3 regions of the Aminipila butyrica genome follow, and region 2 is predicted to be linked to each of the others. Evidence: riboswitches for the same ligand, from Rfam matches in the RefSeq annotation. Region 2 holds a riboswitch; each other region holds the start of a gene.
What was found. A riboswitch is a leader RNA that binds a small molecule or an ion and turns the genes downstream of it on or off. The one in region 2 is predicted to bind cobalamin.
Positions count from the first base shown of each region.

Region 1: linked by a shared signal. The riboswitch ahead of cbiQ (cobalt ECF transporter T component CbiQ) and the one ahead of Ami103574_RS14450 (immunoglobulin-like domain-containing protein) in region 2 are both predicted to bind cobalamin.
Region 3: linked by a shared signal. The riboswitch ahead of Ami103574_RS10070 (S-layer homology domain-containing protein) and the one ahead of Ami103574_RS14450 (immunoglobulin-like domain-containing protein) in region 2 are both predicted to bind cobalamin.

Region 1 covers NZ_CP048649.1:3,314,477-3,326,614, reverse strand. Annotated here, with positions in the region: gene Ami103574_RS15560 (TIGR03915 family putative DNA repair protein) at 1-442, opposite strand, end outside; gene Ami103574_RS15555 (putative DNA modification/repair radical SAM protein) at 423-1,937, opposite strand; gene Ami103574_RS15550 (patatin-like phospholipase family protein) at 2,200-3,171, shown strand; gene pyk (pyruvate kinase) at 3,243-4,670, shown strand; gene Ami103574_RS15540 (energy-coupling factor ABC transporter substrate-binding protein) at 4,756-5,079, opposite strand; gene Ami103574_RS15535 (energy-coupling factor ABC transporter permease) at 5,079-5,843, opposite strand; gene Ami103574_RS15530 (energy-coupling factor ABC transporter ATP-binding protein) at 5,863-6,690, opposite strand; gene cbiQ (cobalt ECF transporter T component CbiQ) at 6,701-7,555, opposite strand; cobalamin riboswitch at 7,721-7,924, opposite strand; gene Ami103574_RS15520 (NAD-dependent protein deacylase) at 7,999-8,775, opposite strand; gene Ami103574_RS15515 (substrate-binding domain-containing protein) at 9,157-10,065, shown strand; gene pstC (phosphate ABC transporter permease subunit PstC) at 10,067-10,927, shown strand; gene pstA (phosphate ABC transporter permease PstA) at 10,914-11,819, shown strand; gene pstB (phosphate ABC transporter ATP-binding protein PstB) at 11,843-12,138, shown strand, end outside.
Region 2 covers NZ_CP048649.1:3,062,253-3,074,390, forward strand. Annotated here, with positions in the region: gene Ami103574_RS14450 (immunoglobulin-like domain-containing protein) at 1-6,787, opposite strand, end outside; cobalamin riboswitch at 7,035-7,236, opposite strand; gene Ami103574_RS14455 (M28 family peptidase) at 7,465-12,138, opposite strand, start outside.
Region 3 covers NZ_CP048649.1:2,120,539-2,129,394, forward strand. Annotated here, with positions in the region: gene Ami103574_RS10055 (ATP-binding cassette domain-containing protein) at 1-1,586, opposite strand, end outside; gene Ami103574_RS10060 (energy-coupling factor transporter transmembrane component T) at 1,570-2,505, opposite strand; gene Ami103574_RS10065 (DUF4430 domain-containing protein) at 2,511-3,398, opposite strand; gene Ami103574_RS10070 (S-layer homology domain-containing protein) at 3,411-5,093, opposite strand; cobalamin riboswitch at 5,208-5,425, opposite strand; gene Ami103574_RS10075 (homing endonuclease associated repeat-containing protein) at 5,555-6,640, opposite strand; gene Ami103574_RS10080 (DUF2284 domain-containing protein) at 6,678-7,268, opposite strand; gene Ami103574_RS10085 (sugar phosphate isomerase/epimerase family protein) at 7,273-8,316, opposite strand; gene Ami103574_RS10090 (hypothetical protein) at 8,365-8,643, opposite strand.

The sequences.
Region 1 (12,138 bases), 250 kb from region 2:
CCGGTTCTACAACTGCATAGAGGATATCTCCTTCCAGCACAGAGAAGCGCAGCAGTCCATAAAGTCGGTGGACTTCGGCGCCTATTTTCTTTTCCGCTTGCGCCACGGGAAAGACGTAAGGATTGCCGTGAAGAAGGCTGGTTTTGGAGCCTTCCTTAAAGCCTAAGCGAATATAGTTTAAGAGCAGCAGCTCCCGATTTTCTACAGAGGAGAGAAAAACCCGATAAATGCGCTGGAGGTCGTAAGCGGAAATCTTTTTTTCAATGGCCTCATAGACCCGGGTAGCTTTTTCTGCCTCTGTTTGAACCTCTGTAAAGCCGTAGAATAGGCTAGGCTGATATTGAGCAGCTGGATAGATGCCGGAGGCCTTTTCACCGTAGTAGTGCCAGTATATGCAGGTTAGAAATCCTTCAAAGCTGCCGTCATATAAGTAATCCACCATCTGTTTTCAGCCTCCTTTGTGGGGTATTGGGATGAAGAGAATCCGGAGCTTCCAGTCGAAAGCTGCCGGGGGTGAACATGGACAGCTGGGAGTCCTCCTTTGGGGGCAGCAGTTGGCTCTTTATGCGGTCTGATTCCAGGACCTTACTCCTTACATACTCCGGAGATAGCTCTTTTTCTCCGTAATATTTGCCGGAGCAAGTCAGGAAAAATCGAGCTCGCTTGAGGACTACGCCCATTTTTTTGAGGTCATCGTACTTGACCGCAGAGACTTTTCGCTGGCGAAGAATGCGCAGGGCGGATACGGTTCCCAATCCAGGTATACGCAGAAGCTCTTCCATGGAGGCCTTGTTGACCTCAATGGGGAAGAGCTGGATGTTGCGCAGGGCCCAGGTAATCTTAGGATCTAACTCCAAATCCAGGTTGGGTTCTGATTCGGTGAACATCTCTTCAGCAGTAAAGCCATAGAACCGCAGAAGCCAGTCTGCCTGATAGAGCCGATGCTCTCGTGTCAGCGGCGGGGCGGTGAATACGGAGGGAAGCAAGGGGGAATCGCTGATGGGAATGTAGGCACTAAAATATACTCGTTTCATCTTGAAGGAACGGTACAAGCTTTCAGAGGTCTTAACAATCTGCCGGTCCGTTTCCGTGCCTGCCCCAATGATCATCTGGGTAGTCTGACCAGCAGGGCAAAACTTTTCCTTGTATTTATAGCGAGGCTCCCGTATTAGAGCATGCTCACCGCCATTACTCATCTGGTACAGGCTGCCTTCCCCCAAGTGAACCTGTGCTCCGGCTGTAGGAACCAGGGTTTTTCCTTCTGGATGGAGATAGTGCAGGGAGTCGTTGAGGTTTTCCCCTTTGAACATCGTACCGGGGCCTTTAAGGGAACGCTGCTGAATCAAGGTATTGGTGATCTGCGTCATGGGGGTAAAAATCGCTTTGGCCTTTTTCTGAGGAGCCAGCCGCTGGAGGCTGGCTTCGGTAGGCAGCTCAATGTTGACACTGAGCCGATCTGCTACTAGTCCGATGGCGTGAGTCAACTCCTGGGATACGCCGGGAATAATCTTGGCGTGAATATAGCCGGCAAAACCGTAGTCGTATCGCAGCATGGACAGACATTGAAGGATTCGCTCGGCGGTGTAGTCGGGGGAGACTTCCACAGCCGAGCTGAGAAACAGACCCTCGATGTAGTTCCGCCGATAGAATTCCATCGTCAGCTCAGCCAGCTCAGCAGGCTCAAAACTAGCTCGCTGTACATCTACGCTGCGGCGGTTGGTACAGTACTGACAATCGTAAGCACACTTGTTGGTAAACAGCACCTTCAGTAAAGAGATGCAGCGGCCGTCAGCAGACCAGGAATGACAGATGCCTGCATTGGACGCACTTCCCCGGCGGCCAGAATTTTTCCGCTCTACCCCGCTGCTGGAGCAGGAGACATCGTATTTGGCACTGTCGGCTAAAATTTTTAGCTTGTTCATCAGGGAGCTGTCCATAGGTTGTTTCCTCCGAATTTGAATGAATGGGCCGCGGGGCAAGCCTGCTGACATAAAATATTTCTTAAAAATATTGCCTTGGTCGGTCATTCCGGTTATGCTATCTTTACAAGATGGTATCTTGCGTTTATGTTAATCATTTATAGAGTTCATTATAACATAAAAAGAACGAATGTTCAAAACATATATTTTGGAAATTTGCACAACCTAATGTCGGCAGACGGCAAGACCGGCTCGCAGGCTTTTACAGGAGGATACAGGAATGGGGACAGGGAAGACAGCACTGGTCTTGGGTGGCGGAGGCGCCAAGGGAGCCTACGAAATCGGTGTGTGGCAGGCACTGAATGAATTGGGAGTGGATATCCATATTGTGACGGGGACGTCTATCGGTGCGGTGAACGGCGCTTTGGTAGCACAAAACGATTTTGAAGCAGCCAAGAGCAGCTGGAGCGAAATTAAAGAGAGTACGATAACAGAGTTGACAGAGCGGGAGGAGCTGCGCCAAATCTTAGAGCGGTATATAAAAGAAGATGTTATACGCAGGGGGCCGGTGGAATACGGCCTGGTGACTGTAGAATTTCCCTCTTTTAAGGAGCATTGCACGTTTTTGGCGGACATGCCGGAAGGAGAGCTGCTGGACTATATTTTAGCCAGCGCGGCTTGCTTCCCCATTATACAACCCTACGAGATTGATAATAAGAAGTTTATTGATGGGGCGTACTTTGATAATTTGCCGGTGGAAATGGCTTTAGAAAAGGGCGCCGAGCATGTAATAGCGGTAGATCTGGAAGCCATCGGCCTGTTGAGAAAAGCGACCTGGAAGGATTCGCCCCGACTGACAATCATTGCCTCCGCATGGAACTTAGGTAAGTTTTGGGCCTTTGAGCCGGAAAATGTCAAACGGATTTTACGGCTGGGTTATTTGGATACCATGAAAGCTTTTGGTGCTTTTTCGGGGAAGAAATATACGTTTCTCCGAGGTCAATTTGCCGGAGAGAGGCTGGAGGAGGCCGATGCAGCGGCGGCCGCCTTTGAATTGGATCCTGCTATTGTCTATAGTAAGGAAGTGCTGGACCAGAAATTGCTGGAGGCGGTGAACCAAGAAACTAGCAGGCAATGGAAGGAAGATGTTAAATCCAAGGTAAAGCGTTTTTTGACCGATGGACCGGGGACTTTGCTGGAGGAAGAAATTTTAGCCAAAAGGTATGTAGTAAGGAATGGAATACTGTGGTAAACTACGTGTATACAGACAATATGAAAAGTATGAGCCTATGGCGCTTATGAGGAAAAGGAAAGGTGATAGCAATGAGAAAAACAAAGATAATTTGTACCTTGGGCCCTTCGACCACAGATGATGAAACCTTGAGAAAGCTTATGGTAGAGGGAATGAATGCGGCAAGATTAAATTTCTCTCACGGAGATCACCAGCAGCATGGGAAGACGTTGCAGAGAATCCGCCAGATGCGGGATGAGCTGGGACTGCCTGTTGCCACCATATTAGATACAAAGGGACCGGAGATTCGGGTTCGTCAGTTTGAAAACGACAAAATATTCCTAGAAAGGGGACAGCAGTTCACCTTGACCACCCGGCAGATGATGGGCGACCAGCATATAGCCAGCATTACTTATGCTGACTTGCCAAAGGATGTCCACCAGGGCATGATAATTCTTATCGACGATGGGCTTATTGAACTGAAGGTCTTAGAGGTAGGAGAAACGGATATTCTCTGTGAAGTAGAAAACGGCGGAGCGGTATCCAATAATAAAGGGGTCAATGTGCCCAATTCCAATTTATCCATGCCGTTTATCAGCCAGCGAGATTATGAGGATATTCTTTTCGGTGTGGAACAGGATGTAGACTTTATAGCGGCATCTTTTGTTCGCACAGCCGAAGATGTCCAAGCTATCAAAGATATTTTGAGCCAGCAGCAGTGCGATACTATTAAGATTATTGCTAAGATTGAAAATATGCAAGGCGTAGATAACGTTGATAAGATTATTGAAATTGCTGACGGAATCATGGTGGCCAGAGGAGACATGGGCGTAGAGATTCCATTGGAGGATGTCCCGGTACTGCAAAAGCTTATTATTAAAAAGTGCATCGCAGAAGGAAAGATTGTTATTACTGCTACGCAGATGCTGGATTCGATGATGAAGAATCCAAGGCCTACGAGAGCGGAAGCCACTGATGTAGCCAACGCAATCTATGACGGAACCAGTGCCATCATGCTTTCGGGGGAGACGGCAGCAGGGGCCTATCCGGTAGAGGCCTTGCAGACCATGGTGCGGATTGCCGAACGGGCAGAAGAAGATATTAACTACAAGAGCCGATTTGCTCAAATCCGAGAATTTGATAAGCCCGATGTGACTACGGCTATTTCTCATGCGACTTGTACTACTTCCATGGATTTAAATGCAGCAGCCATTATCACAGTGACCGCTTCTGGACGGACAGCCCACATGATTTCCCGCTACCGGCCAGGCAGTCCCATCATCGGCTGCACCAGCAACGCCTGCGTATGGCGACAGCTGAACCTGGCGTGGGGTGTGCAGCCCTTAATCATTCCCGAATACCAAAACACCCGGGATCTCTTCAACTCAGCAGTAGCTGCCGCCAGTAAAGCCGGTTATGTAGAAAACGGTGAAATCGTGGTGCTGACTGCGGGAGTACCAATCGGCATATCTGGCACGACTAATATCTTAAAGGTTCAGATTGCTGGAGTGTATCACTGATTGAAAATAAAAGAAGACCATGGCCCTGAAAGAGCCATGGTCTTCTTCTTTTGTATGCGTAAATGTGATTCTCGCGTGAATGTACTTAATGGGTATTTTTGCCGTTCTTTTTCTCCTGCTTGGAGCGTTCTACCAGTCGGCCCATGACAAAGGCGATGACGCCTACGCCGATACCCGTCTGAAGGCAGAATACCAAACTTTCCACTTCTCCTGGGATTTCACCCCCGATAGCGGTCTCTAATACCGGTGTAAACCATGGGGTATATTCTTCACCCATAATCGTAGAGATCGCCTCTCCACCGGCATCGTCAGAACCACCAAATTCAGCACCTTTTAAGGCGAATAGGGGAACAATAGCGATTAGAAAAACAATTATTAGTAAAATGATAACCTTTGATCTCGTCTTCATTATTTTGTGTCACCTCCAACTGCAAACTTTAAAGCGTTTAATTCTGGTTTAGCGTAAGTCTCAAGACCCATGACGATAACCACCGTCAGGATACCCTCAATGATGGCTAGAGGAACCTGAGTAGGGGCGAAAACCGCCAGGAACTTTAAGAGGGAAGCCATATATCCGCCGGTTGGAGACGGGTACGCCATGGTCAGCTGGAAACTGGTTACACAGTAGGTAAACAGGTCGCCGATGGAGGCTGCCAAAAAGATGCCCACGCTCTTGTTTACCTTTAGCTTCTTGCACAGGGCATAGATACCGAAGGAAACGAAAGGACCGGCAATGGCCATGGAGAAGGTGTTGGCTCCCAGAGTGGTCAGACCACCATGAGCTAACAAAATGGCCTGGAATATCAATACGATAATGCCCAGGATGCTGACTGCGCTAGGTCCGAGCAAGATGGCACCTAGTCCAGTACCTGTCATGTGAGAGCAGCTGCCTGTCACTGACGGAATCTTCAAGGAAGACAGCACGAACACGAAAGCCGCTGCCATGGCAATCATGGTAATATTTCTGCGGTTGTCTGCTAAGGTCCGTTTGATGGATAGGAAACCTGCCACTAAAAACGGCAGGCAGATTACACCCCATACGATGCAAAAGGTAGGAGGCAGATAGCCCTCCATAATGTGCATGGCGCTGGCTGACGGTGCTATGCCGAGAAATAAAGCAGCAACAGCAGTGCCTAAAATTAGTTTCTTTTCTTTCATAGTCATTTTTTTCATAGGTCTCTCCTTTTCTCTTTTATCTTTGAATGACTTTCTGCAATTCCTGAAACGTGGCAGGGTAGCGCTGCTCGTCGCCTACCAGAGACTGTTCCACCAGCAAGTCGTAAATCTTTAACAGCATAGGCTGTTTTAAATTGGCTTGCTCCAGGATGGCCATGTCCTGAAAAATTTTCAGGGGTGATCCATCGGCGATGATTTGCCCTTGGTTGAAAACGATCATGCGCTCAGCCCAGCGGTAGACAAAGTCTACGTCGTGGGTGGAGATTAACATGGTCTTTCCCTCGGAGGAAAGCTTTTCCAATACCTCCTCCAGCATTGCTGCGTTAAGGGGATCCAGCCCTGCCGTAGGTTCATCAAAGATGATAATTTCCGATCTCATAGCGATGATGTCGGCAATGCTGACGCGTTTTTTTTCGCCGCCACTCAGGTAATGGGGCGGCCGTTCTTTAAATTCAAGAATATTCATATAAGCCAAGGCTTCTTCCACCCGTTCCAAGACCTCTTCCCTGCTTAGCTTGAGGTTCATCGGCCCAAAAGCTACTTCGGCCAGGACCGTAGAAGCGATGATTTGGTTGTCCGCGTCCTGAAAGACAATGCCAATGTTTTTCCGCAGTTCCTTTAAATTTTTCTTTGTAATGGGCAGTCCACGGTAAAAAATCTGACCATCGTCTGGTGTAAGAACTCCGTTGGTGTTGAGGAAAAAAGTAGACTTTCCAGCTCCGTTGGAACCTACCACGGCAATTTTTTCACCTGGATAGATATCCAGGCTGATGCCGTTTAAAGCCGTCTTCCCGTTTCCGTAACAATAATGTAAATCCTGAATTTGTAAAATCGGCTCCTTCATAAGCGGCCTCCTATCTTGACATGACCCATAGCCCGAAGAGAAAAAAGATAAAAATTATAGCTGGGATTACCTGGCTGGTGCGGATTGGCCGCGGTTCTTCCAGGATGATAAACTCTCCGTCGTAGCATCTGGCTTCCATGGCGTCGTAATAGGCGCTGGACTTTTTCAGTGAAACGATCAGCATATTGCTTGCAACTTTTCCAAATGTATTCCAGGAAGTTTTCAAATCGCAGAAACCCAAGCGAGAGTCCGCAGAATTTCTGATATGGATATTGACGTCAATCAGGATGAAGATATACCGATAAGTCATCATCATCAACTCGGTAAACAGCTTTGGCACGCGGACTTTTTGGAGTACGCAGATAATCTCGGAGGATGGGGTGGATAAAGCCATCATCTCCATGGCGCTGACCGCGGCAAAGACCTTGAGGATTAAAAAACACATAGTCTGGATTCGTTCCCAGGATGTCACTATGTAGAAAAAACCTAGATGAAGGTTGAACTGGCTCACCGGCTTCAGCGCAAAATCAATGCCAATCATAATTGTTCCCAGCAGGATAAATGCGATGGGAATGGTTAGAATCGACAGGTAAGCGTGAAGAGGAAGTCGTCCCTTCACTACGGTCACATAGGCCATAGCGGCAATGACAGACAAGGATACCCAAGGGTTGTTTAAACCGATGGTCAAAATCAATGTCAATGCGGAGAGTGACACTTTAAACCCGGGGTTCCAATGACGTATCTCGGAGAGATACGCATAAAAGTCGATGGAGGAACCTTCTCCGTGCTTGTGCCCAATCTTGCGGTGCTTCTGGTGGCGGTGTCCGTGCTGGTGAGGTTTGTTCGTCTCGTTTTTTAGTGTCATGTGTGCTTCCATTTGTTTACCTCAGACGTCATCTTGTTAAAACGTGAATGGGGCTACGCCCCGGCTGCATCTCACAGGCGAATTTGCAATAAAAAAAGCTGTAGCAAAAAGCTACAGCCCGTTTTTCTGTAAGACACAATAAAAATATAAACCGATTACCCTTCGGATTACATGGAACTTTATGCAGGTCTTCTGGCTTGCGTATCAACACCGTCACCCGATCTTCCCAAAGCGGACGCTTCAGTGATCTTCCTTTGTGGAACAGGGTGGTGGCTCCTCGCTTACAGCGGCGGGACCGCGCAGGACTCTTACCTGCTTCCCTCTTAGCCGTCAACATTTTTTGACGGAACATAAAATATGTATTTAGTTGCATGTTCATATTACTACTTATCCTTTTTCCTGTCAAGGGTGATAAATAGATGAATGCTAAAGAATGTCAGATATTAAATAAAAGAATATTTTTTTGTAGCTTCCCGGAGAACTTTGCCGATGGCATCATAGATAACTAAATCAGCCTTGCGGTCGTAAGAGGTCTCAGACTTGTTGATGAGAACCAGGTGGTTTCCGTGAAAATAGTTAATCAGCCCCGCAGCAGGATATACTACTAGAGAGGTGCCGCCTACAATTAACGTGTCAGCTTGGGCGATGGCCGATATGGCACCTTCCATTACCTGGTCATTCAAACATTCTTCATAAAGAACGACGTCCGGCTTGACAATACCGCCGCACTTTTCGCACAAAGGAATTTGCCTTTTCTCCTCCGGATTGTCTTTGCAGTGGGCTGGATCCATGATGTACGCCAGGTCATAAGGGGCACCACATGCCATGCAGTTATTTCGCAGGACAGAGCCGTGGAGTTCAAAGACCGTCTTGCTGCCAGCCAACTGATGGAGGCCGTCGATGTTTTGAGTAACCACTGCTTTCAACTTGCCTGCGGCTTCCAGTCTAGCCAAGGCTAGGTGGGCGTCATTGGGCTTTGCTTCTGTGTAAATCAGGTTATTTTTATAATAATCGTAGAAGGTATCCAGATGCCCGTCGAAAAAACTGCGGGAAAGCATGGTTTCAGGTGGATGACCGTACTGGCTTACCGCCTGATACAGTCCGCTCTCTGAGCGAAAATCAGGGATGTTGCTTTCAGTGGAAACACCTGCTCCACCAAAGAATACTATATTCTGGCTATCCTGAATAATTTGGGACAGCTGTTGGATTTCTTGATTCATGGGATGCTCGCCCTCCTAACTTTTATAAGCCGTTTTCTTATCCGCTGTATAAACAATTTTTGTTTATGGACAATCGAAATAATAGATATTATTAGGATAACAGCCAAAAAGAGTTGTTTACTAATTCATTCAAATTTCTATTTACATTATAGTAATAACATAAATAGAAAGCAAGCAGTTTAAATTGTTGGAAATGGTGAAAACTAGAGCCATAGCCGCCAAATTGCCTGAGATTTTACATATATTTAACATGACTTTACAGACCTTTTACCACAGCCTGCTTGTTGATTTAACACGACGCATATACTATGTGAATGTAGACAAAATAAGAGTATTCACAAATGAATGTGATTAAAAAAGGTTGGCAAAGGAGAACGTGTGATGAAAAAAGGATTGAAGAAATTAATGGCATGTACTGCGGTGGCTGTATTGATTGCAGGAAGTTTTGCAGGATGTGGCAGCAAAGAAGCAGAAAATGGTGAGGCGGATTTTGACCACGATATTTCCGTTATATCCAGAGAAGATGGATCCGGCACCAGAGGGGCGTTTATCGAACTCTTTGGCATTGAAGAAAAAAATGATGCCGGTGAAAAAGTGGACAATACCACGGAAGAAGCCAATATTACCAATAATACCTCTGTCATGATGACCAGCGTATCCGGCGATCCATACGCCATCGGATACATTTCCTTAGGCTCTCTGAATGATACAGTTAAGGCAGTAAAGATTGATGGGGTTGCTCCGAGCAAGGAAGTAATCAAAAATGGCACCTACAAAATCGCCAGACCTTTCAACATCGCTACCAAGGATGGGGTTAGCGAAGTGGCTCAGGACTTCATTGACTACATCATGAGTGCAGAAGGTCAGAAGGTCATCGAAGGCAATGGATATATCTCCGTCAGCGATTCCGCGGCCTATGCCGGCACTATGCCAGAAGGCAAGATTGTTGTAGCAGGTTCCTCCTCTGTTACGCCAGTTATGGAAAAGCTGAAAGAAGCTTACTTGGCAGTTAATACAAATGCGTCTATTGAAATCCAGCAGAGTGATTCCACCACGGGTATGACTTCCGCTATTGATGGAATTTGTGACATCGGCATGGCATCCAGAGAATTGAAGGATACTGAATTGGAAGCAGGGCTTAAAGCCACTGCCATCGCTATGGACGGCATCGCGGTTATCGTCAACAAGGAAAGCACAGTGGATGAACTGACACCGGATCAGGTAAAAGCCATCTTTGTCGGTGAAGTGACGAACTGGTCAGAGGTTGTAGACTCAGAGGTCGTAGAATAAAATGAGAAACGCAAAAGAAACTTTTATGAGAGGCGTATTCTTTGCAGCTGCTTGCACTTCGGTGCTGGCAGTTGCTTTGATATGTATCTTTCTATTTACAAACGGCATACCAGCCATAAATGAGATTGGAGCAGCATCCTTCCTATTAGGGGAAAAGTGGAAGCCATCCAACGATATTTATGGCATATTCCCGATGATTTTAGGGAGCATCTATGTAACCGCAGGCGCTATTGTTATCGGCGTGCCTATCGGACTGCTGACAGCGGTATTCATGGCCCGGTTTTGCCCGAAGCCAATCTACAAGCCATTGAAAGCTGCTACGGAGTTGCTGGCAGGTATTCCTTCCATTGTTTATGGTTTCTTTGGATTGGTGGTACTGGTTCCTTTTATCCGAGACAATTTTGATGGCAACGGGAGCAGCATGCTTACGGCCTCCCTTTTACTGGGCATCATGATCTTGCCAACCATAATCGGTGTCAGCGAATCTGCCATCCGAACCGTCCCGGAATCTTATTATGAGGGGGCCTTGGCCCTAGGAGCCACTCACGAGCGAAGCATCTTCTGGGTGGTGCTGCCAGCAGCTAAATCGGGAATCATCGCCGGCATCGTTTTAGGTATCGGACGAGCCATCGGTGAAACCATGGCGGTGATGATGGTAGCGGGAAACCAAGCCAGAATGCCCGCAGGTATTTTCAAGGGCGTCCGGACTATGACCACCAACATCGTTATTGAGATGGGCTATGCGGCAGGTCTTCATCGGGAGGCCCTCATTGCGACAGCTGTGGTGCTGTTCGTTTTTATACTTATCATTAACTTGTCCGTATCTCTTTTGAACAGGAGGAATCTAAATGGAGGCAATTAAACAGTTCTCATCGTCGAGTCCTGACAAGGAAGCCATCAATAAGGTCAGCAACAGAGAAAAGATGAAAGCGTATCTGAGAAATCCCCTGTCCTTCGGCTTGTTTCTCTTAGTTATAGGGGCAGGAATCCTCACCTTTGGTGTGCTCATCTGTCTAGTGGGTTATATTCTGCTGAAAGGTATTCCCCACTTAGATCCCGGTCTCTTTGCTCTAAACTATAATACGGAAAACGTATCCCTGATGCCAGCGCTAATAAATACCGTGATCATGACCTTTTTCTCCTTGTTGATTGCTGCGCCCCTGGGGATATTTTCTGCTATTTTTCTGGTTGAATATGCTAAGCGGGGAAATAAATTTGTTAATATAATTCGACTTACGGCAGAGACTTTGGCCGGGATTCCTTCTATTGTGTATGGCTTGTTCGGCTTGTTGTTCTTTGTAACAGCGCTGGGCTGGGGATATTCTATTTTAGCAGGAGCGTTCACTTTAGCTATCATGATCTTGCCTCTGATTATGCGTACCACGGAGGAAGCCTTGAAGTCGGTACCGGATTCCTTTAGGGAAGGCAGTTTTGGCCTAGGCGCAGGAAAGCTGCGGACGGTATTCGTCATCGTGCTCCCAACGGCAGTACCCGGCATTTTGGCTGGAGTCATCTTGGGTACTGGGCGAATTGTAGGAGAGACAGCGGCGCTAATTTATACCGCTGGAACGGTGGCTGATATTCCTGAAAGTCTTTTGAGTTCAGGCCGAACTCTGGCCGTACACATGTACGCCCTATCCAGTGAAGGCCTGTACATGAATCAGTCCTATGCCACCGCAGTAGTGTTGTTAGTCATCGTCATTGCCATCAACACCCTATCTGGATTCATTGCTAAGCGTATTACTGCCCGTTGACACATAGAGAAGAGGATGAAATAATGGATAAAATAAAAGTAAAAGATTTGGACCTGTATTATGGCGATTTTAAGGCCCTAAAAGATGTCAATCTGACACTTCCGGAAAAGGAGATTACGGCCTTTATCGGGCCTAGTGGCTGTGGAAAATCCACCTTGCTGAAGTCTCTGAATCGAATGAATGATTTGGTAGAGGGTTGCCGCATAACCGGAGAGGTGCTGCTGGATGAACAGGATATCTACGGCAGTATGGACATCAATCTCCTGCGGAAGCGAGTAGGAATGGTGTTTCAAAAGCCCAATCCTTTTCCCATGAGCAT
Region 2 (12,138 bases):
TTTTCTCTGCTGCAACCTTTATATCGCCTTTGAGATTTCCTGCAATTTGCTTTAACGTCTTGCTGTCCAGGCTTATATTAGCCAGCGGCGTATTTACCTGAACTTCATCCACTTTCTTGCCAAGTTCTGTCACCGCTGATTTTGCGATAACGGTTTCCACCTTTACCGCTTTCGTATCAGCCTTCACTTCAATGGCAATGCTCTTAAGCAAGTCTTTTTTGCTTTCGGCTACTTTATTCAACAGATCTTTTATAGCCGAAGAAATATCCTTATCTGCTATAGTCGCATTGGCTACCCCATTGGCATTTGTCTTGGCCTCTGCTTCGACTTTGCCTACAGCCGTACTAGTTTTTTCTTCCGTTATAGGTTTCGCAGAACTTCCCCCCATGGCTTCGATAGCGCCGGGGTCCTTTGTCCAGTCATTGGTATAATACCAAACAATTTTATCTCCATTGCTCAAGGTATACGCCTTTAAGCCTACATTTGGAAGGGTTCCATTCACCTTATATAACCAGCCTGAATCAGGGCCATTGGTGAATTCAGCTAAGGTTGTCCCATTTTTATGCGTAATGGATGAAACATAATTCTTATTTGCTCCAACGTAAGTAAAGCCTGCATCATCTAGAACCTTTACAAAAGCATGATATACTTTTGAATCCTCTTTCAGGGTAACCGAAGTGGTCGGTATCCAGGTTCCCTTGTCCCCTTTCATGGTAAAGGAGACTGTGATATCCTTCCCCTCTTCAGGGCCTGCCGGCACGTCGTCGTCTCCTACAATGGTTCCGTTGGCGTAAGCTGCCGTTTTAACACCCTTGCTGAAATCGTATACACTGTAGTCCTTTCCCGAATCCATCACATTCAAGGTTGAAATTAACCCCAGCAGCCCCTGATAAGTAGACATTTCATTCAAGGTATTCTTATCTTTGTACCCGAAACCCTTGTTGTCGTCGGTTTTATAAAGAAGCAGTCCATCCAGAAGACTGTTGTCCCCTTTTATAAAGCGGCTGTCGCTGGCTGGATTAATCCCCAGCTGCGCCAAAGTAATCATAACCATGGCATCGGAGTTGGCATTGCCGAAGCTTCCGTTTTCTCCTTGCAGGGCCGACAACTTGGTGACTGCCGTATCCAAGACAGCTTTTACATCCGCCTGATTATAGTATGGCGTCAGTCCCTGCATCATCATAGCTGGATAATCTACCACAATGGTCCAATTTGAATCCTGCTTCAATTCCTCCAGCAAATATTTAATGTGCTCCGCTTCCTGCTGCGCTGTATTATAATTGCCCTGTCTGAATGCAGTCAGTACATACGGAGCTATCGTCCTATAGTTTTTGTTTTGTACATCATTAATAGATATAGCCTTTAACTTTTCAACTGCACTAATCTTAGAATGATTTACCGTCCAAAGATTGGTCGCATCATATCCCAGCGCACTTAATCCGTTTATAACGTTGGCCTGAGTGTTGGCATTTCGTATAGAATCGGTATCTCCTTCTACAGAGTAGGCAATCATTTTGTTGACAAAGGCCTGCTTTGCTTCTTTGGAGAGCATATTTTCCGTGTCTGGCTGGTAGTCTTTATACGCTTCCATACCTAAGACATGCCAGAAAGTACCGCTGTCAGCTTTCCCCCACCACGCTGCGTCCTTGGCTGCATATTGAGAGGTAATTGCCTTCGTCAGCGCAAGTGCTTCTGCTTTTAACCCTGCCGCAGCATCAGAATCAGCCAGAACTGTGACGTCGAAACTCTTGCTGACGCTCATGTTATCTTTAAATAGAGTTACCGTTAATTTGCCGACAGCATCTTCTGCTCCAATCGGGCGAGACACCTTAGCTCGGAGGGTATTGACTGTAATAGCCGGATTGTCAGTAGACCAAGTCACCTTAATGCCACTGTCTCCATATCCACTCTTTTTATCAAAATCATACAGATGCAGATCATCCATTACTGCCGTTAAATCTGCCGCCACTCCACTATCTTTTCCATTATGATATGCTGTTATTTTTTCGCTTCCAATGGAGCTTAAAGCTGCATTCAATGTATTCTTAATCGCTTCTTTTTCTTCATCTGTAAGAGGGTTTACTACAACAGTAATGACCTTGGTCATGTTGCCCTCTGGCATAACTCCTGGTGGCAACGTGCCCATGAAACTGTCGTATTCTGTATTATAACCAAATGTGCCCGTAAGTTTGACGGTAGTCTTCGTCTGAGGCCGAATAATTTCCGTCTTATACACAGCATTATAGTTGGTTTCTGAACTTGAAATGGTATAGCTAGGAACTTTAACTATGTCTGGATGATCGGAACTCCATGTAGCGCTAATTTCTGCCATCGAATAGAGGTCTTCGTCCACATCCAATTCATTAGGTAAAAGTAGTGGCAATCGCACATCACCATCGGTGAGATTCTCTCCTTTTATTTGCTCAAATTCCACCTGATTCATGGTCTCTGCCATGTATTCCTGCTTGTTTTTCAGATGAGTCGGAACGGTGACTCTGACGGTGTGCTGCTGAGTCTGCCCCCCTATGGACAGTCCAAACACCACATCCTCCGTCACAGCACTACTTCCATAAGTAATTTTCCCGTCAGCATTGATAGCGCTGTTAGCTGAGCTGTCGATAGAAATACGGATTTCCGGATTTTTTACTACTGCAATAGCTTTCGTCAACAAACTAGTATCCAGTTCCTTTGAATCGGTATAATAGCCTTGCTTGTATTGACTGTCAAATCCATCATATTCCATCGGTACAAGTGCTTCAGAGGTTAACTTGGATTTGGCCTTATTCAGGCTTTCCACAGCTTCATCATCCGTCAAAGCCGGTACCTGCACAGTAAATTCTTTACTCTCACTTACACCGCCACAGGATATGTCAGCAGTGAGTTTAACCATATGTGCCTGAGAATCTCTGATAATCTGTCCATCAGCGGTAATAACCGATGGGGTATCCGACCGCCAACTGATAACTGTTTTTCCACTAGTGCCTCGAGTAACTAATGTCAGTTCACCGCCTAATAAGGTCCCATCTGGATTCAGCCCATCCACAACCAAATCCGTTTTGTCCTGCGATACTGCTGCCTGCTTTTCCTCTTCTGTCATAGCACCGGACACAATAACTTTACACCAAGCTGGATATAAAGTCTTGCCCTCACAAGTGTCGCCCGACAAGATGAAGAAGGTTCCATCTTCTGTGAAATGCAAGGTAAAGCTGCCATCGTCTTTAGTCTGCACAGTGGAGACAATCTTGTCGCCAGATAATTTACCATCCTTATCCATCACCCCAACTGGCACACCGGCTGCCGGTGGAGTATCTTTCTGCTCATGTCCAGGGGCTTTCAAGAGACTTAGAGTAAGCGTTCCATCTTCTGTAACTTCCTCAGCAGTGAAACTGCCATCTTTGTAAAAATTAGCGGTAGCACTTCCATCCCAGTTTCCGTAGTTGTACAGATATACAATGTCGCCATCTTTTAATGTAGCTTCATTGGCATAGCCATCACTATATTCCCCATTGATATAATGACCAAAATAGGTATTTTGCCCATTTCCATGTCCGAAAAGCTTGGTCAGTCCGCTATTCATATAATTATTTGCGGTAGCGGTCGTGAATGCCTCCCCATACTTTTGCTCATGGGCTGTTACTGCTGCATCTAAGACCGTTGGCACTTTCGATGCCTCTCCTATGCTGAATCGCGCAGCCTCTCCTGCCTTTACTGTCATCTCAACAGGCTGAACCTCAAATGTTCCATCATAAGCAAAGGCAAGCTGAATTGTTGCACTGTCTTTTTCTGGATCTGGTGTTCCCCCTGTCCCTTTGACAGTATAAGTAGCATTAACTTCATTTTTATAAAAATCTTTAAATGCTTTATAAAGTTCTTTATTCTCAGAAGTAGCACTGTCTGCCGCTCCATATTTTCCCCAATACCGCCCCAATTGTGGGTCCGTCAACCAGGCAGTGATGGTGACTTGCTTATCTTGCGGTACACTTCCTACCAACTTAAGCGTCTCATGTGCAATGGTTTTGTCCTGACTAGACTTAAATGTCCGGACACCCCCGCTGTAAACCTTCATGGGATCATAGCCCGGGAACTCATCCGCAATCAGATATCTGCCAGTAGGAACTGTATTATCAGAATTGAATATTAACTTCTCATTCTGCAAAGTAACCTTACGAAACGGCGCAAGGCTTTCGGTTATATTGTCAGCTGTATTCTTTGTCCCCTGAAGCAAAGCGGCCCCATAATCAGCCTTTGCCTGAGTCATCAGTTTTGTTGCCTCTGCAATAGCGTTGTCCAGCTCCTGTTGTTCCCATGGCGCAATCTGGAAAGCCAGCGTCTTACTGGCACTGATACTTTTATCGTTCACCTTGCTCATAGTTACGGTTATCTGAACCGTTGCTACGCTTTGTCCCGGTAACGGGCGATACACGTTGATAATCGGATAAGACGCAACGGAATATTGGGAATCCGCAACCGTGGCTGTAAAATCGTAATTACGCCCTGTACTGCTTTCCGAATTCGGATCGGTGATGTCTGTAGCGAATTCCAACCCCGAAGCTTCATCGAACCAGTCTCTAGAATGAGTGGGTACCTTTACATCCCCATGAACCGGATCTGTAAGCTTTTCTCCTGTTGAAACCAGAGTCAGACAATCCGCTGGATAATGCTTGTCCAGCATAGCCTGCATCTTCTGCTGCTCCGAGAGAGACGTGCCGTCACCCTTTACCTTAAGATTGATAGTCTTTGTGGCAATAATAATAATGTCTCCGCCCTTCGGACTCTGAGCAGAAACCGTAAGGACAACCGATTGATCTTCTGCCTGGCGTTTTACTGTAGCCGCCAGTGGATTATCGCTACCTAATTCTCCTTTAGCAATTTGAATCACACTAGTATCGCTGCTGCTCCAAGTAAGGTTAGCCAGCAACGTATTTTGGTTATCCCTCTTGCGTACCGGTAAACTTAACGAAGACGTAACCTCCTGAGAATCGGTGTTGCTTTCTTTGATGCTGTCCCAGGTAATCGTATCCAGCACCGCCTCCGTAAGCCAGTTTTTGACCTTTCCTTCATCCCAGTCCAGTCGAGCCCTTTTAGTAACCTCTTGACTGGCATTTCCTTTAGAGAAATTCAACTTAATGTCGTCAACAAACACATATGGTGTATTATAACCAAGCAAAGATGGCTGCTGATAAAAATAGGTAATATCTCCGTTGGCTGCAATACTACCAACATCGGCTTTTCCAGGTGTTCCCGGACTTGTAAGGGTCACAGTAATACCAGTAATCCCTTTCTTTTCTAAAAGGCGATTAACATAGGAAATTAGATTTGTATCAACTCCATTTTCAGGAACCAAAAGACTCATTGGAAGACTTTGTATTGCTGCCGCTACAGCTTCTGCATCAGCATTTCCGCTTTTAGCCGCTACTGTAAAGGCAAAAGCTTTTGTGTCCTCCACGCCGTTTTTAGATATAGTCGCCGTCAGGGTAACCTTTGTCTCCTTATTAGGTGGATTGAGCACACCACTATCAGAAAGAACAGCCGCCGTGTCAGAACTCCAAGAAATGAAAGTACCGTTTATACCTGTTAATGGAAGCGTAAGATTCTCTGTTACTGGCTCTGATGTATTTAGAGTTAGTGCTGCAACAGCTCCGGCTACGGCTTCTTCATCAGTCATCTCCGGAGGCACCTCAGATTGCTGCCACTGATGTACCGGATATTCCCCATCTACACCTACAAACTTAGCATCCTCAGGCGGATTGCTGCCATTAATTAAATCGACAAAATCACTAGATTGTATTTCGGCAGCACTTTTGGAAGCATTTGTTACAGGAACCGCATCGGCTTCAATATTTCCAATCCCTTTCTCCGCCGAGCTATCTAACCAGTAGCAGTCACTAACCGTGTCCTTCCCTGACGTAAAAAATCCAACTAAAGAGCCTACGTTGCCAGTTCCTATAATACGTCCCGTATTATAGCTGTTCTTTAAGGTAATACCATTATAGGTATACCCTAAAAGGCCTCCCGCAAATTTTGCTGCCGTGCTGATATCTCCGCTATTATAGCAGTAGCTCACCTCTGCATATTGGGCATACCCAATAATGCCGCCGGTCTGCTGTTTCCCTGACACCGAGCCTGCATTAAAAGACCCTGATATCTTAGCACTGGCTTTCGTACCACCTACCAGTCCGCCTACCGTGCCCCCGTCTGTAGCAATAATATCAGTATAATTGGCACAATTCACAATCTGACTGCCTGCACCGGCGCAGCCCACCAAGCCGCCCGTATAAGTTGCTCCGCTGGCTTGGGTGTAAATACTTCCTTCTACAGACAGATTTTTCACGGTGCCATTAGTTCCTAGGTTCCCAATAACCCCGAGATATTTACCATCATCTTTATAAGACTCCGGCCTAGTGTCGATACAAAGTCCACTTACAGTATGCCCCTGTCCGTCAAAGGTTCCTGTGTAAGCGTTGCTGCTGCTACCGATTGGCTTCCATTGGTTACTATCGTTTCCGTCTAGCTCAATATCGTCTTCAAGAACAGCACATGCTCCTGGCTTTGTACCAACCGTTTCTGCAAACCAAACCAGCTCCTCAGCGGTTCGGATAAGGTAAGGGCTCCCAGGTGATCCATCCCCTTCTGCTGGAGCACTGGCTGTACTGACAAGGATTTCACTGTCGTCATCTGCATAGGCATGTAACGTGCCGTATCCCGGCATAGAAAATCCTGTAAAAATCATGGCCAGAGTCAACAACAGAGCTAGAAATTTACTTGCTTTATTCGTTTCAAAAAACATTGCTTTTTCTTCTCCTTCTCTTATTTTTATCTATGTCATCGCTAATTGCGTTATTCTGATAAGAAGATAAAACCTTTATTCTTTTCCACGGTAAATCAAGGGCCTAGGCCATGCTGCTGACTGATTTTTCTGCATACAAAAAGACTGTAGTACCAACATACTACAGTCCGTTTTTCCTGCATATAAAAACAATGATGTATCGCACATGGATATATATCCCATAAGTATAACCGATTTCCCGCGGAATACTGCGCTTTCGCTTCATGCAGGTCTTCTGGCTCACGAATCCGTGCTTTTTCTAACCTTCCCAAGATTTTCTCAGTGGCATGACAGAAAAGCTTCTCGTTTACAGCGGCGGGACCGCGCAGGTCTTTCACCTGCTTCCCTCTTAGCCATTCCAATTCAACATTTAAGTGAATCAAAACGGAACATGAAACAATTATTAAATTATTGTCAAGTTCTTCACACATTGAAATACTATCACTAAGCGGACTTTGTGTCAATAGCACCGTTGTCGATTTATGTAGAATCTGCTTGTAAAACACCTCTTCAACTGCTACGAGTTGAAGAGGTATTTATAACCGAATCACTTAATCCCACAAAATAAGTATGCTCCGTGCTCCACGCAGTAATCCCGGTTTGCAGGTCATGCTCCGTGCCTTGTAAACGTCGTACGTTTAATCCATCAGACTGTCTAGCCGCTGGAACATAGCTGCAACTTCAGCCCTCGTGGCAGTTCCCTTCGGATCCAATTGACCGCTTGACTTGCCATTCATCAAACCGGTTCCAATCGCCCAGGTGACGGCCTCCTTTGCATAAGCGGAAATTTGTCCTTGATCATGGAAGGATGCCAGATTACCTTTTCCAGTTGTATCCAGCTTCTTATACCCTGCATATCGGTATAAAATAGAAGCAAGCTGCTCTCTGGTGATAGCCTTGCTTGGCTGGAATTGACCATTTTCATATCCGGTTACCAGACCATTGCCATTGGCCCAAGCGACTGGCTCACTGTACCACACGCCTCCTGCTACATCAGGAAAAGCTGCAGTACCTCCCGCTGGCTGTCCTTCCAGCCGGTAAAGCATGGTCACAATCATAGCTCGGTCGGTCTGCATATTCGGCCCGAAGGTCTGACTATCCATTCCCTTCATGATACCTTTTTGCAGCACATAGTCTACGGAAGCATGGAACCAGCTGGAAGCAGAAACGTCTTTAAACGTCCAGTTAGCCTTGTTCTCTGTGGATGTGTCTCCACTCTGCTTAAAAGTAGCTTTAATACTGTGTACAGCTGTCACACTATTAAATTTATAGGTACTTACCGCACCAACACTCTTCCCATCCACTGTTACATCCGCTATGACATATCCCTTGTCTGCTTTGATGGAAAAGTTCTGATTACTTCCCTTTGCTACACTGGCAGAGGCTGGACTAATAGTGCCGCCCTTTCCCGCAGATACCGTGATTTTGTAAGTTTGATTTGTACTAGTATTTTTACTGCCGCTTTTTCCACTGCTTTCGGCGTATCCGGTTATTTCAGTCAATGCTCCCGGCAAACTGTCATAGATGGCATTAGATAACAATCTGAACTGGTGGGTATTATGGGCCTTATTCGTAATGTGGCTGGCAAATGCAGTGATTTTCGCATTTCCTGCCTGATCCTGCATGATGTAGGTTTTACCCTTAACCTCTTGGTGGTTCGGCCACCAGCCTGCCACATAGAAGTCTGCCTGTTCACTGATAGTCCCCAGTACCTTGGCCGTAGCCGGTGCACTTTCAATCCAGGAACCTGTATTATTGTATAGAATGTCCTTCTCATTGTATCGACCGGTGATTACGCTGTCCGTATTCAGGTCTGCTCGCAGGACTCCTTCGTAATAGTCGTCAAAGCCACCCATCTTAAACCCTGGCAAGAGGCCGCTGTTTTGCAGCGCAGACATGCCATATGCGCCTACGGCCACATAGGAGGTCCCGCCCTGGATGGCCTGCTTCATATCTGAAGTCATGCTGTAGCTGCTGTCATCAGCAATAACGTCAGCTCCCCCATAAGTATCCTCCGGCAGAAGTTGGAATCCAAGGCCCTGAAGCACATAGCGCATTTCGTCACCTACAGCCGCTATATTCGACTGCCTCAGAGATTTTACAGATGCCTTTCCCTTAAATGGAGACAATTCCAAGAAGTATTTATCCTTGATAGCCTCCACATCTTTCTTATCTACAATAAAGTCTCCCTTGTTAAAACCCTCCCCTGCGGAATAAGTCATGGCTACGGGAAGATTGTTTTTCAACAATTCATTAACCGCCTTTACGGCATCATTATTCGTATTTTTAATTACCAGCTGCACAGTCCCCGATGGAATCGCCATAGCTGGCACTCTTACCTGTTCTACTGCAACAGTCTTGCCCTCAAAGGCTCCCGCTGTGCGCACCTCATATTTATCGAATCCCCTCAGCTGCGGGAAGCACATAGTCACTTCCGCATACATAGCAGCAAAGTCAGAGAAATCGGATCCGTCGTATAGTACGCAGTTGGCCAGACCTCGCTTAGCCTGGTGCATAGATACCAAAAAACTTCCTGCCGGATAAGTCGTCGAACCGATTTGCACGGCCTCGGAGGTCTTCTCCACCCGTATTCCATTATTTATGAGGAACTCGGCCATTTCATAGGCTGCCAATGGATTCTTCTGTAACTCTCCTGAAACCGGGAGCACATAATATTCTGGGAAGAAATTATTATTTTGTTCTCTCTGCCTTCCGACAGCCTCCCCAGCAGCATTAATCAGCCAGCTGTCTACTTTAGGCGAATCTTCATTCTCTACACCTCGTCGGTAGATTTCCAGCTGGTTGCTAAATAACTGCTTTCTGTTTTCTAAAGCATAGTTCAAGGAACCCAGGCCTGCATATAGAAAGGCGTTATTAGATTCCTGATTCAACTCTGGCACCTCTATGGTGTGCCCCAGTGCTCCGTGCATCTGTGCTAATACCGCCGCATACATAGGTGCCCCATCATCCCAACCATCTTTGTAATCATCTAATGGAATGATGTAGTGGTCATATTTAGTGTTGGCAATGCCGGATTTCCCCATGGCGTTAGCATGTGGAATGGCCCCAGCCATCAACAGATCATATTCAAAGTTTGGATCGTGAGGCGGCGTACACGGCTCAATTAAGAAATCCGCTACGAAGCCGTGAAAGTCGTTACAAATCATTGGTGACCACTTAGCCAGAGCCTGGAACACCGCTTCAGTCTCCACCTGGGTCTGATAAGTCACATCCCGGTTAGGATCAAAGCCTGAGGCTGTCTCTCTGGTGTTGTAATGTCGGCCATCCGGATTGTTGTTCAGGCTGAACACGATGATAAACTGATCCAGCAGTTCCTGTACATCCAGCGTGAATTCGTCCGTGTCGCCGGTCTCGTACTGGCCAATCTTTCCCCCCGCATCCTTCTCTGTTTTGCTGGCACTTTCAAAAGTGATTTCATTAGCTCGGGATAACTTTCTCAGCAAGTCCAACTGCGCATCTACGCCGTTGGCTTCGTCTGAATGGATGTTGTTAAACCAGATGACCGGCTTATATCCATCTGCCGTCCCTGCCTCTATCTTCGCTAGAAAGTCCCCCGGACTATTCAGCATCATTGGCAAAGTCTGGCTAAAATATTTATCAATGTCGCTTTCTTCTCTAGACAGAATAACAAATGGAATATCCCTGCCTTCAGCAGACTTGCCCAAAGGCGCGTATTCTAGATAGCGATCCTCTCTGGCCGTGCGAATGATATTCTCCACTTCAGGCTTGATATCCAGTTGCTGATGATAGGAATCAAAAGCATTGTAAGTCATGGAAGTCTCCACCTGTCTGCCTGATTTAGAATCGGTCACCGCCAAGTCGTACTGACCCAACAGTTCTGTATAAATTCGCCGTGGATAAGGCCGGAGGGATAAGTTCTCTGTGCCAAAAGGCAAATTGAACTCAAGAGAAGCCACAATGCGGTCGCCTTCCACTTTCGGCTCTTCAGCAAAAGTTATAAATGGAATCTCGGTTTCCTCTTTTGTGCTACGTCCATCCCGGCCTTCACACTTGATGACTTTCCACTGCTCGAAAGCCTTGCCTCCAAAAGTCCATTCTAAATCCGCTAGGTCAGGCAGTTGGGTGAATTCCACAGATACCTCAACCTTACCTTTTTCCGACATGGACAGACGGTCTGTATTGACTACGATGCTGTCTTCCGCTAAGTTTGGATTTATTTCATCCAGCAGGTGAATCAGCAGCGTGGTATAAGTATATAATCGATCTTCCATTCGCTCTGGATAATTTTCATCCATAAACTCCATGGAGTCTCGCTTGGTGTGCATAATCTCGCCGAATTTTTTAGTTTCTCGGTCCCCTTCGGAATAAGTACCGTCCTCTTGGAGCAAATCCCAGTTGGTGCTTTCAAAGTACAGCCACGGCAAACCTAGCTTTCGGAACGGTGCGTGGTCACTCCAATCTCCTGTCGTTCCCTTGGGGTATGCTTCGTTGAGGCCCTGTTGGGTCACCACATCGAGATCTAACCTGTCGGCTAAATCCAAAGCCTGTCTGCATAACCAACTATCTTTTCCCAGACTCCCGTAAGCATACATCTTATCACCAAACAAGACGGTGTCCAGGTTGATCATGGCTATAGTATTATCAATGTCTGTGTCGTCCATCTTATTCGCATAATAGGTGGAGCCCTTCAATCCCACCTCCTCAGCTCCAAAAGCGACAAAGCGGATGGTGTAGTCTGTTTCCACACCCTTTAAAGCTTCTGCCGCCGCCAGCATTACGGATACGCCAGAAGCATTATCGCTGGCGCCCTTAGCCGTATTCACGGAATCGTAATGCGCTCCTACAATAACCTCCTCAGCTGATTTCCCCTGCTTTATAGCTACCAGGTTACTGGAATCCCCTTCCTTGACGACGATGCCACTTTTATTCGTCACCTCCCAATGGAAAGGCTGAACTTCAACCGCATAACCCGCAGCTTGCAAAGTGTCTTTTATATAATCTCCCGCAGCCTTTTCTGCATCAGATCCTGCCAGCCTAGGACCGATGGTCTGAGACAGTTCCGTCAGATGACGATACATGACGGACTCCTTCGTCCGATCCACCACCAGCTCCTGGTTGATAATAGCCGCCGGACTGATTACAGCAGCCTCATTGGTAATCGCAGGCGGACTGATTAATTCTTCTTCCGATGGCGTACCTAAATCTCCCGGCACTTCTTCACCGTTGTCTACCGCAGTCCCCTCCGTACCACTGTTCAGACCCTTTTCTGATGCCTTATCCTCATCTCCTTCTGAATTCGGGACACTGCTCTCCTCCCCACCAGAAAGACT
Region 3 (8,856 bases), 940 kb from region 2:
GCTGCGGTGGTGTAAAAACTATTTCCAGAAAAGAAAGCCCGCGGCGTATCCTCGGTAACAATATTTCCATCAAAAAACATCGCGCAGCGATGGGCATATTTAGCACAGAATTCGATGTCGTGGCTAACCATGACCAGGGAAACACCCTGGCGAAGCAGCCGCTGCAAAATCTCGGCGAAAAGTTCCTTAAACTCGGCATCCAGCCCCTTAGTCGGTTCATCCAGCAGCAGAATCTGCGGTTCTAAAAGCAGAACCTTGGCTAAAGCTGCTCGCTGTTGTTCTCCCCCTGACAAGTCATAAGGATGTCGGGTGCGAAGCTGTTCCAGCCGACAGAGCTTCAACACCCGTTCCAGCTTTTCCCCCTGCTGTTCCTTGGACAGCTTCCGTTCCTTGAGCACTTCCAGCAAATCTGCTTCCACCGTTTTCTTGACAAAAAGAGCCTGTGGATTTTGTGGCAGGGAGCCAATCTGAGCCAGAACCCCTCTCAAATTCCCTGTCACATCTTTCCCTTGAACTAAAATCTTTCCCCGGTATGGTCGATTAATCCCCGCAATCAGAGACAAGGTCGTCGTCTTTCCGGTACCATTCCCTCCTAGTACTGCCAGAAATTCTCCCGGCCTCACCTGCAAAGACAGCCCTTTAATCACATCGGGCAGATCCTTTTCATATTTAAACCATAGGTCCTTTAGCTCCAGCACTGGCATCTCTTTCAACTCTGGTTTAAGCTCTGCTGGTATTGCAGCCAGTTCCCGCTCCTTTGCTATTTCCTCCAGCCACAATCGGCCCTCTCTTACTGTTACTGGACACTGCAGTTTATTGGGCACGGCGGCAAATATCCGCAGGGGAGTAGGCATGGCCATAAACATGCTGTGGCCGTGCTCCTGAAGAGCCGTCCCCACCTGATGTGGCTCCCCTTGATAAATCAGCTTGCCTCGATCCATGACCAAAACTCGATTGCTGAGCGGGAATACTTCCTCCAGCCGATGCTCCGTTATGATAACGGTAGTCCCCAACTCTCGGTTAATCTTCCCCACAGTAGCCAAAAAGTCTGCCGCCGCAATGGGGTCCAGCTGGCTGGTCGGTTCATCGAGAATCAACACTAAAGGCTGCATGGCCATGATAGAGGCGAGGTTTAAAAGTTGTTTCTGTCCGCCGGAAAGTTCCTTTACCGACTTATAAAACCAGGTCTGAATGCCAAAGAAACTGGACATCTCCGCCACCCGCCCTCGAATGGTGGCCGTATCATAGCCCAGGCTCTCCAGTCCAAAGGCCAGCTCATGCCATACCTTGTCTGTTACCAGTTGATTATCGGGGTTCTGCTGCACAAAACCGATACGGGCACTCTGATCCCGCAGCGATACTTCTTGCAGTGGCTTACCCTCAAAAAAAATATCCCCCAGCCTAGCCCCATGAGGAGCGATTACCGTTTTTAACTGACGCAAAAGCGTAGATTTCCCGCAGCCGGAGGGTCCGCACAAGGCAATAAATTCTCCCGGCTCTACGGAAAAACTTACATCCGTCAAGGTCTTTTCTGTCTGCTCTGGATAAGCAAAGTTTAGATTTCTAATGTCAAAGCACCGATTCAATCTGCGATTCCTCCTTTCTCATGCTGTTGCCTGTCTCTAGTGCCCTCCACCGGGCATCTGCAGCCACGTTCAGGATCACAGGCATCAGGCAGAGTGCGGCATAACAGATAAAAAGACTAAAGGGGTAGAGACCTGGGCTCACCCCTTTTATTGTGGGAAAATATCGAAAGTAGAGACCGCCGGCAAAGGCACCTGCGATAATATACAGTCCACAGACTGTGAGAAATAACAGCGCTATGCCATCCCGCCTGTCCATAGAATAAATGGAAAAAGCGGTTCGCCCCTCCAAACCATACCCCCTGCTCTTCATAGAATCTGCCGTCTCAATGGCATTTTCCAAAGACCAGGTTACCATAACAGAAAGGATGGTCAGCCCTTTTCTGGCCCGCTGAAGGACTCCTCCGCTGGAAATGTCTCGGCCAATGCACCGCTGCGCGTTGGACACCACCTGAAGCTGTGTCTTAAACCGAGGCACAAAGCGCAGCACCATGGATAAAATAAGGGATAAGGCCGGGATTACCCGGCCGAACAGATAGACAAATTTATCGGAGGTCATAACTGCGTTGTAGCAGGAAAACCAGGAAATCACCCCAATGAGCATGGTGGCTGCCACCATGCCATAGACCATGGATTCCAGGGTCAAGGGATTTCCGCTCGGCAAATATGTAAGAATCGTTCCTCCCTCGTGGTTAAAGGCCGGATTCATCAGAACCGTGATTACAAAGACCGGCAGCATGAACAGCAAGCTAAAGCGCACCGCCTTTTTCCCGTTTAAATAGATAGCATACGTCAAGGCACAAATTAACGATATACCCAGACACACGGGATGGACAAATATCATGGAGAAGGCTAGCACTAAACCGAAATAGACAAAATTAACCAGAGGATGATAACTTGAAAAGGTGTCTCTGTTTATCATCTGCATCAGCCTCCCGTGGAATAATAGCCGCCCACATCCCGACCTAAGTCACAGGTGTAAACCCATTCGATTACATCTCCCTGTTTCAGCTGATAACGGCTGCATCCATAATTGGGAAACCAGTCGTTGACTTTGTACATCCAGCCAGACAGTTCCCCGCAATCGAACTCATAGAGATTGTTTATGCCTTCAATATAGGCACTGTTATAGAGCGGCGTATTAACAAATTCCATATGAATTTTATTTTTTTTCATTTCTCGCTGGAGCACGTTGAAAACACTTTCCCCTTCGTAAAAGGTTACTGTAGCCGTAGCCAGAATAGCCCCGCTGGTAGGGACCAGCTCTACCTTCTCCGGATCCAGCGCCGATATATTGTCTAAGATGGTATCACAGCGAACAGAAAGGGTACAGGTGAGTTTCTTATCTGAAATCACCGTATTTTGTGGCTCCACAGGCACCGGTTTTCCCTCTGGCACTGGTTCAGTGAGATATTTGTCCTTTCCTGTTTCCGGATCTAAGCTCATCCCTTTAGACTGAGAGTAGTCCGAAGATCCTTTTTTGACTCCTGCGGAAGAGGCATCACTGCCCATGCTCTGGGCCAGAGCCACCTTCTGTGCAGCAGTCATCGTTCCCTTTTCTTGGCCGTCTGCACTGCTCTTGCCACTACCGTCTTTTGCCTCAGAATCTTTAGGGTTTTCGACCACAGCTCCCCCAGTGGCTGTCAGGAAATCTTCCTGAGAAGAGACCGCTGCCACCGCTGAGTCGGTCACCGAATTTGTTGCTGACAGGGGGGTACTATCCTTTACTGCATAGCCGCCCCCTGCCACATAGGTGATCACCAATGCCCCGCAGATAACACCTGCGGCGATCAGCTTACCCTTTGTGAGTTTCATGACTGACCTCCTTTACATCAACTTTGCAGCGGTGAGCATCTGAAACAACATCTCAGCAACCTCACAGCGCTTAATCGCGTTCTTTGGCAGAATATCCATCTTCTCCTGAGAGAGAATGCCCGCATCATAACAGAAAGCCATGCTGGATTTAGCCCATTCTGCTACGGTAACGTAGTCTGTAAACTGCGCCAGCGTATCTTGCACAGTCGCTGCATCCATGTTCTTACTTATGCCTGCCAGCTTGGCTGCCCGCTCTACCATGACAGCCGCTTCCTGCTTGGTAATAGTTCCGCTTGGTGAGAATGTGTCCTCAGAGGTACCCTTGACGATGCCATACTGGTAAGCAGTTCCCACATAAGGAGCATACCATGAGGTGGAATCTACGTCAGAGAAATTATTGCCGCTCTTTGGCTCTAAACCCAGTGCTTTAACAACAATAGTAGAAAATTCAGCTCTGGTCATGGTGTCGTTAGGCATGAACTTATCATCTGTTTTGCCATTGATAATAGCTCTGGCACTGAGTGCTTCCATCGCCGACTGGTTCTTGTGGCCAGCTATATCCGAAAAGGTCTTGCCTGGCAGTGTTACGTTTTGCTTCTTCACGTCAGCCTGTTTATTCGCCAGGCCCTGTCCGGTGGTTTCTGCATTAGTCTCTCCGGTGGTAGAAGCCGGGGATGAAGCATCGCTCATGCGATAAAGGCTATTCTTCCCTTGCTGAGCTCGGCCTACAGCAACTAGACCGTAAAATCCCTGTTCTGCTGCCATTTGGTTGCTGCCGCTGCCATCTGCTGTGTGCAGAAAACCCTTGCCCTTCTGATAGAACGTTAATAGATTATCTACAGCCGTGTGTCCATTTTTCACAAATCGGCTGTCATCTTGGGCAATTCCTAATTCGCACAAAGCGACAACAACCTGTACACAGCTTTCGGAGTTCGCCGTGCCCCAGCTGGAAAACCCGCCATCACTTCGCTGCATGGCAGACAGGCATTTCAGGGCCTCTTGGGTTACCTCCTTGACCTTAGGCTGATCCTGATACTTGGCTAAAGCCTGGAGCGCCATGCCCGTAATGTCTGGATCAGATCCTTCACTTTCGGCTGTAGCACCATCTGCGCCGCCGAAGAGTGAAAAGCCGCCGTCAGACAGCTGACGGGATAAAATCTCATCAATATACATCTGTCTGGTGGCCTGAGTAGCCGCCGCCTTGTTTTCCGGCATTGGATAATTTCCACTGTCCAAAGCGATTAAGGCCCAAATAGGGCCATTGATGCCTTGCCAAATAGTCTTGTCGAAATCCCCCAGGGGAGTCAACAGATTGTAACCTCCTACGTTAGTGGGATCTGCCCCAATGGCAGAAAGAGCCACGGTCACTCGGGAATATTCGGTATACTTCTTGTCGTGGAGTACGCCCTTACAGGCTTTCACGTAGTCCACCACCCTGTTGTAATAGTCCTTGTAATATGTATCCGGCACATCATAGCCGCTTCTGGCCAATCCCAGCACAGCCCACTCTCCACCGATAGAACTCACCTGAGGCTCTTTCACTGTCTTATACATGTAGGCTGCCGTGTCATTCATTGCCGCCTGTACCGTCTGGGCATCTGCCGCAAAAACCGGTAGGCTGCCAAAAATCATGGCCACCGCCAAGATTAGGGTAATCAGCAGACTTGTTCTTCTCATCTGTTGCTCTCTTTTCATTCTTTTTTCTCCTTCCTTTTCTCATGCACACAAAAAAAGCTGTGACAATTTAACCTTGTCACAGCCGTATTTCTGTACTGATCATAACTCCTTTGTTCCCATAATCCGTGGGACAAAAAAACAAACATTTGCGAAGATATTCTGACTTACACTTCCAGGACCTTTCAATCCATCACTCCTGTTTGCCTTCCCGATTTTCATCAGTGGCTGACTTGGTCCAAACACGAGTTCCATGTTTACAGCGGCGGTACCGTTTGAGACTTGCACTCAATTCCCTATTACATCCTTCTGCTTTAGCCAGCAGAAAGAAAACACAAAAGCATTCCTATTCAATTGGATGAGATTAAAAAAACCTCATTTCTTATCAAATATTGTATCATCAAAGCTGCTTTTTGTAAATAGGGCCGCTCCTGCAAAATTTTGCGTCCGAGCCTGTAATTTCTTGCTCTAGGCCGATGAATCTAAAGACCTTGATACTGAGCACTATGCTTCTGCTGAAACTTCCGGGTCCGCCGATTAGCTTTCTCAATCTCTTTTTCCTGCACCTTGTCCACTGGTTCCATGCCAATCTGATAGAGAATATTTCTATAGTTGGCACAGCGAGCCATCAGGTTTTTCCATACCTCCTTTGGGATTTCCGATTTAATAGGGGGTCTGCGAAGGCTGACTGCCTGCCTGCGAAGCAGGTTCAACTGACGGACAGTCTCTTTATCTGGGTTGACCAGCTTAAACAAGCTGTCCTCCAGCATTTCACTATGTTTAATCTGTCGGCTCCTTCGTCCATCCAGAAAGGTGGACTGAAAAGGGCACAGCTTTTGGATGGGTTCCATATGTATCTGATAAAGGATATTTCTCCAGGTACCACAGCGCTTTTTCAACCTGCTGCGGACCTCTGGAGAAATTTCCATGCGCATAGGCGGTCTGCCTAATCGATTGGCGGTGTCATAAATAGACTCCAGCAGCTCCCACTCCTCTGGTAATAAATCACAAACCTTATAAACCGGTTCCTGGCTTTTCCAGTTATTATCAATGCCCGCCGCTTCCAGAAGCTGAGCCCAGGTGTCGTATTTAAATCGAAACAATTCTGCGGCCTCCGACATTTCATGCATGTGAGGAGGTCTGCCCAAATCGTTGGCCAGTTGCCGAAGGTGCTCCAGCATTTCCTCTTCTTGCTGGCGTTTCATGGTCACCTTCTCATAGGAGTCCCCATCTTTGCCCGCCTTTTTGGAAAGGCCTGCGGCAATCAAGGCTTTGGGCCAGTTGCCAAAACGCTTTTTTATGTAGATTCGATAAATCCAATACAGTTCTTTTTGTGCCGGGACATGGCCCAACTCCTTGGTTTTTTGGATTAAGACTTGGCATAGCGCTTCGTCAGAAAAACTGGAATAAACAATTCGGCCCCTTCCTGCGCTGATCTGCGAATATTCAAAAATTCGCTCAGCCTTTGGCCCTTCCTTATCGTGCTCCAGCTTTCCCGAAGCGATAGCCTGGGAAACAATCTTCTGAAACTCCTCTATGTATTGTGCTGCTATGCTCTCCTTCTGCATGTCTGTGTTCCCTTCTTTCTTTTGTGTCTTATTCCCCTTATTTTTTCAGCAAGCCGCAAACCAGCACAAAATAAGAGGGCAGCTTGTCCGGCTCCAGCCATTCCAAGTCCACGCCCAGCAGCTTGCTGCACGTGCGTCCCACATCGCCCCCCAGAGCCTCAATGCTGTACCGCAGCTTATGATAATAGCGGCAGCTTTCTTTGGCACTGCCTTCGGGACAGACACTGCGAGTGCAGCTGTGGGTCTCCATCAGGCGATCTCCGCAGAGAGAACAGCTTCCCGCCGACAGGCTGACACTGTCAACAAGCTTTTCTTCCATCTCATAGAGTTCTTCCGACAGGATCTTTTTCTCTGCCGCAAGGATATCATACATCTCCTCTTTAGCCGCCTCCTTGGACAACTGCTGCTGATCCTGCTGGTCAAAAACGATCTTTCTTCCCAAGAGTACTATCCGCTGAAACTGATTCCAATACCCCATCGGGTCAAAATCGAAGGGCGGGCAGGTCCACTTTTGGCCATAGCTGCTGCATTGCTTACAGTATTCCAAGAATTCCTCCACGTTGACGTACTCTTTCACATATTTTGAGACTTCCATCTCGGTGCTGATGTGCTCCGTCTTATAGTTCATGTTTTTATCCTTTCCACCCCAAAGCCTCCGTTTGAATCTTCAGGACTCTTTCCTTGTCAGCTCTGCCGGAAGACGCCAGCTCATGAACCAGATATTCTGGAGCAATTCGCTCTATGAGACTCTGGATGCCCGGATGTGTAACGGGTTGATGGGTGTCAATATTTAAAATATGCTGATAAGACACCGCAAACTTTTCCAAGTAATCCTCCGGCAGCTTTGGTACAATACAGAGGTGCTCCTTCGTATATTCTCCGCTTACCGACTGATGCAGATGCACCCCTTTTATATATCGGCAGAGGATGCCGTGTTCATCAAGCATTTTATGTATATAATCAATCGCCTCTTCCTGGCTCTGCAGCTCCAAGTTCGTACACATGAGGTGTCCCAAATCCAACATAATACCCTTGTTCTGATAATGGATATTTTTTAGCATGCGCTTCGTAATATCAGGTTTGGTAAAAGTGAAGCCCGCCCAATGGAGATTTTCCAGAAGCAGCTTGAACGTATATTTTTTCCCGTCCATCAGCAGATTAATCAACTCTGCCGTTCGATCCACCACCTCTTCATCGCTGTGCAGCCATTGATAGGTATAAACTTCTTCTACAGAGACATCCGACACGTGAAAGACTACGTATTCGGCTCCCGACTGCTGTGCTCGGTCCAAATCCTCGCTGAGAAGCTTAATCAAGGCCTCCCTGTTCGGTCCGCCGTAAAACATCTCCCAGCTTTTTTTTGATTTAAACTTGTGCATGAGCTGAATCTCATTGTTGTTCCAAAGATCCACCCAGTCACAGAAAAAAGCCAGGTGCCAGCCCCGAATCAATTTTCTGTCTAGCGAAAATTCGCAGTCTTCTCCGCCCCAAATGGCCTCGATTCCCTGGCAGCCGTACCGGCGGCAGACTTCCTCCAGCTGGTTGCTGTCTTGGTACTCCTTTAAAACCTCGTCTACCAGAGGCATATTTATCAGTTGAAGCATATGCAGGCCTAATCCTTTCGCCAATACAACAAAGTCTCTAGATGAGTGCCGAAAGCGCATTTCTTTACTCAACTAAGAGACTTCTAAAAGACTTCTGTATGTTATTTATTACAGTTTTAGTTAATATAAACAGTAGCTTTCATAGTTTTCACCCATGTAAATCCAAACATTTTCTCCCATTTCAATCTCTTCTCGAAATGTTAAATTGGGAACTAAAAGCTTGATGCTAGTTCTCTTCTTTCCAGTAACCGTAACCCCTTCCGGTGTAGGGTCCTTCTTAAAGGCGGCAATCTTTGCTCCCAAATCGGAAATGCCTGTCTCCTTGGCAAAGTTGTCAATAAACTCCTGTGTATTAGCATAAACCACATTATCTTGATTCTTAAACCAGTTAATATTCATTGCACTCACCTCCTAATTATTGAAAGGATGAGGGCCCCACACATCTGCCCATGCAGACAGGTCTGTGAAGACCCTCAGGAATGAAAAGACGTTTTTCTTGGCGGATGAAGATTGCTTAGCAGATAGGCAAACAAAAAAACTGTAGCTAACCGCTACAGTCCGTATTTACTGTATATCCTCATCCTCATAAGGCTTTGAAGCAACGCCGATCAC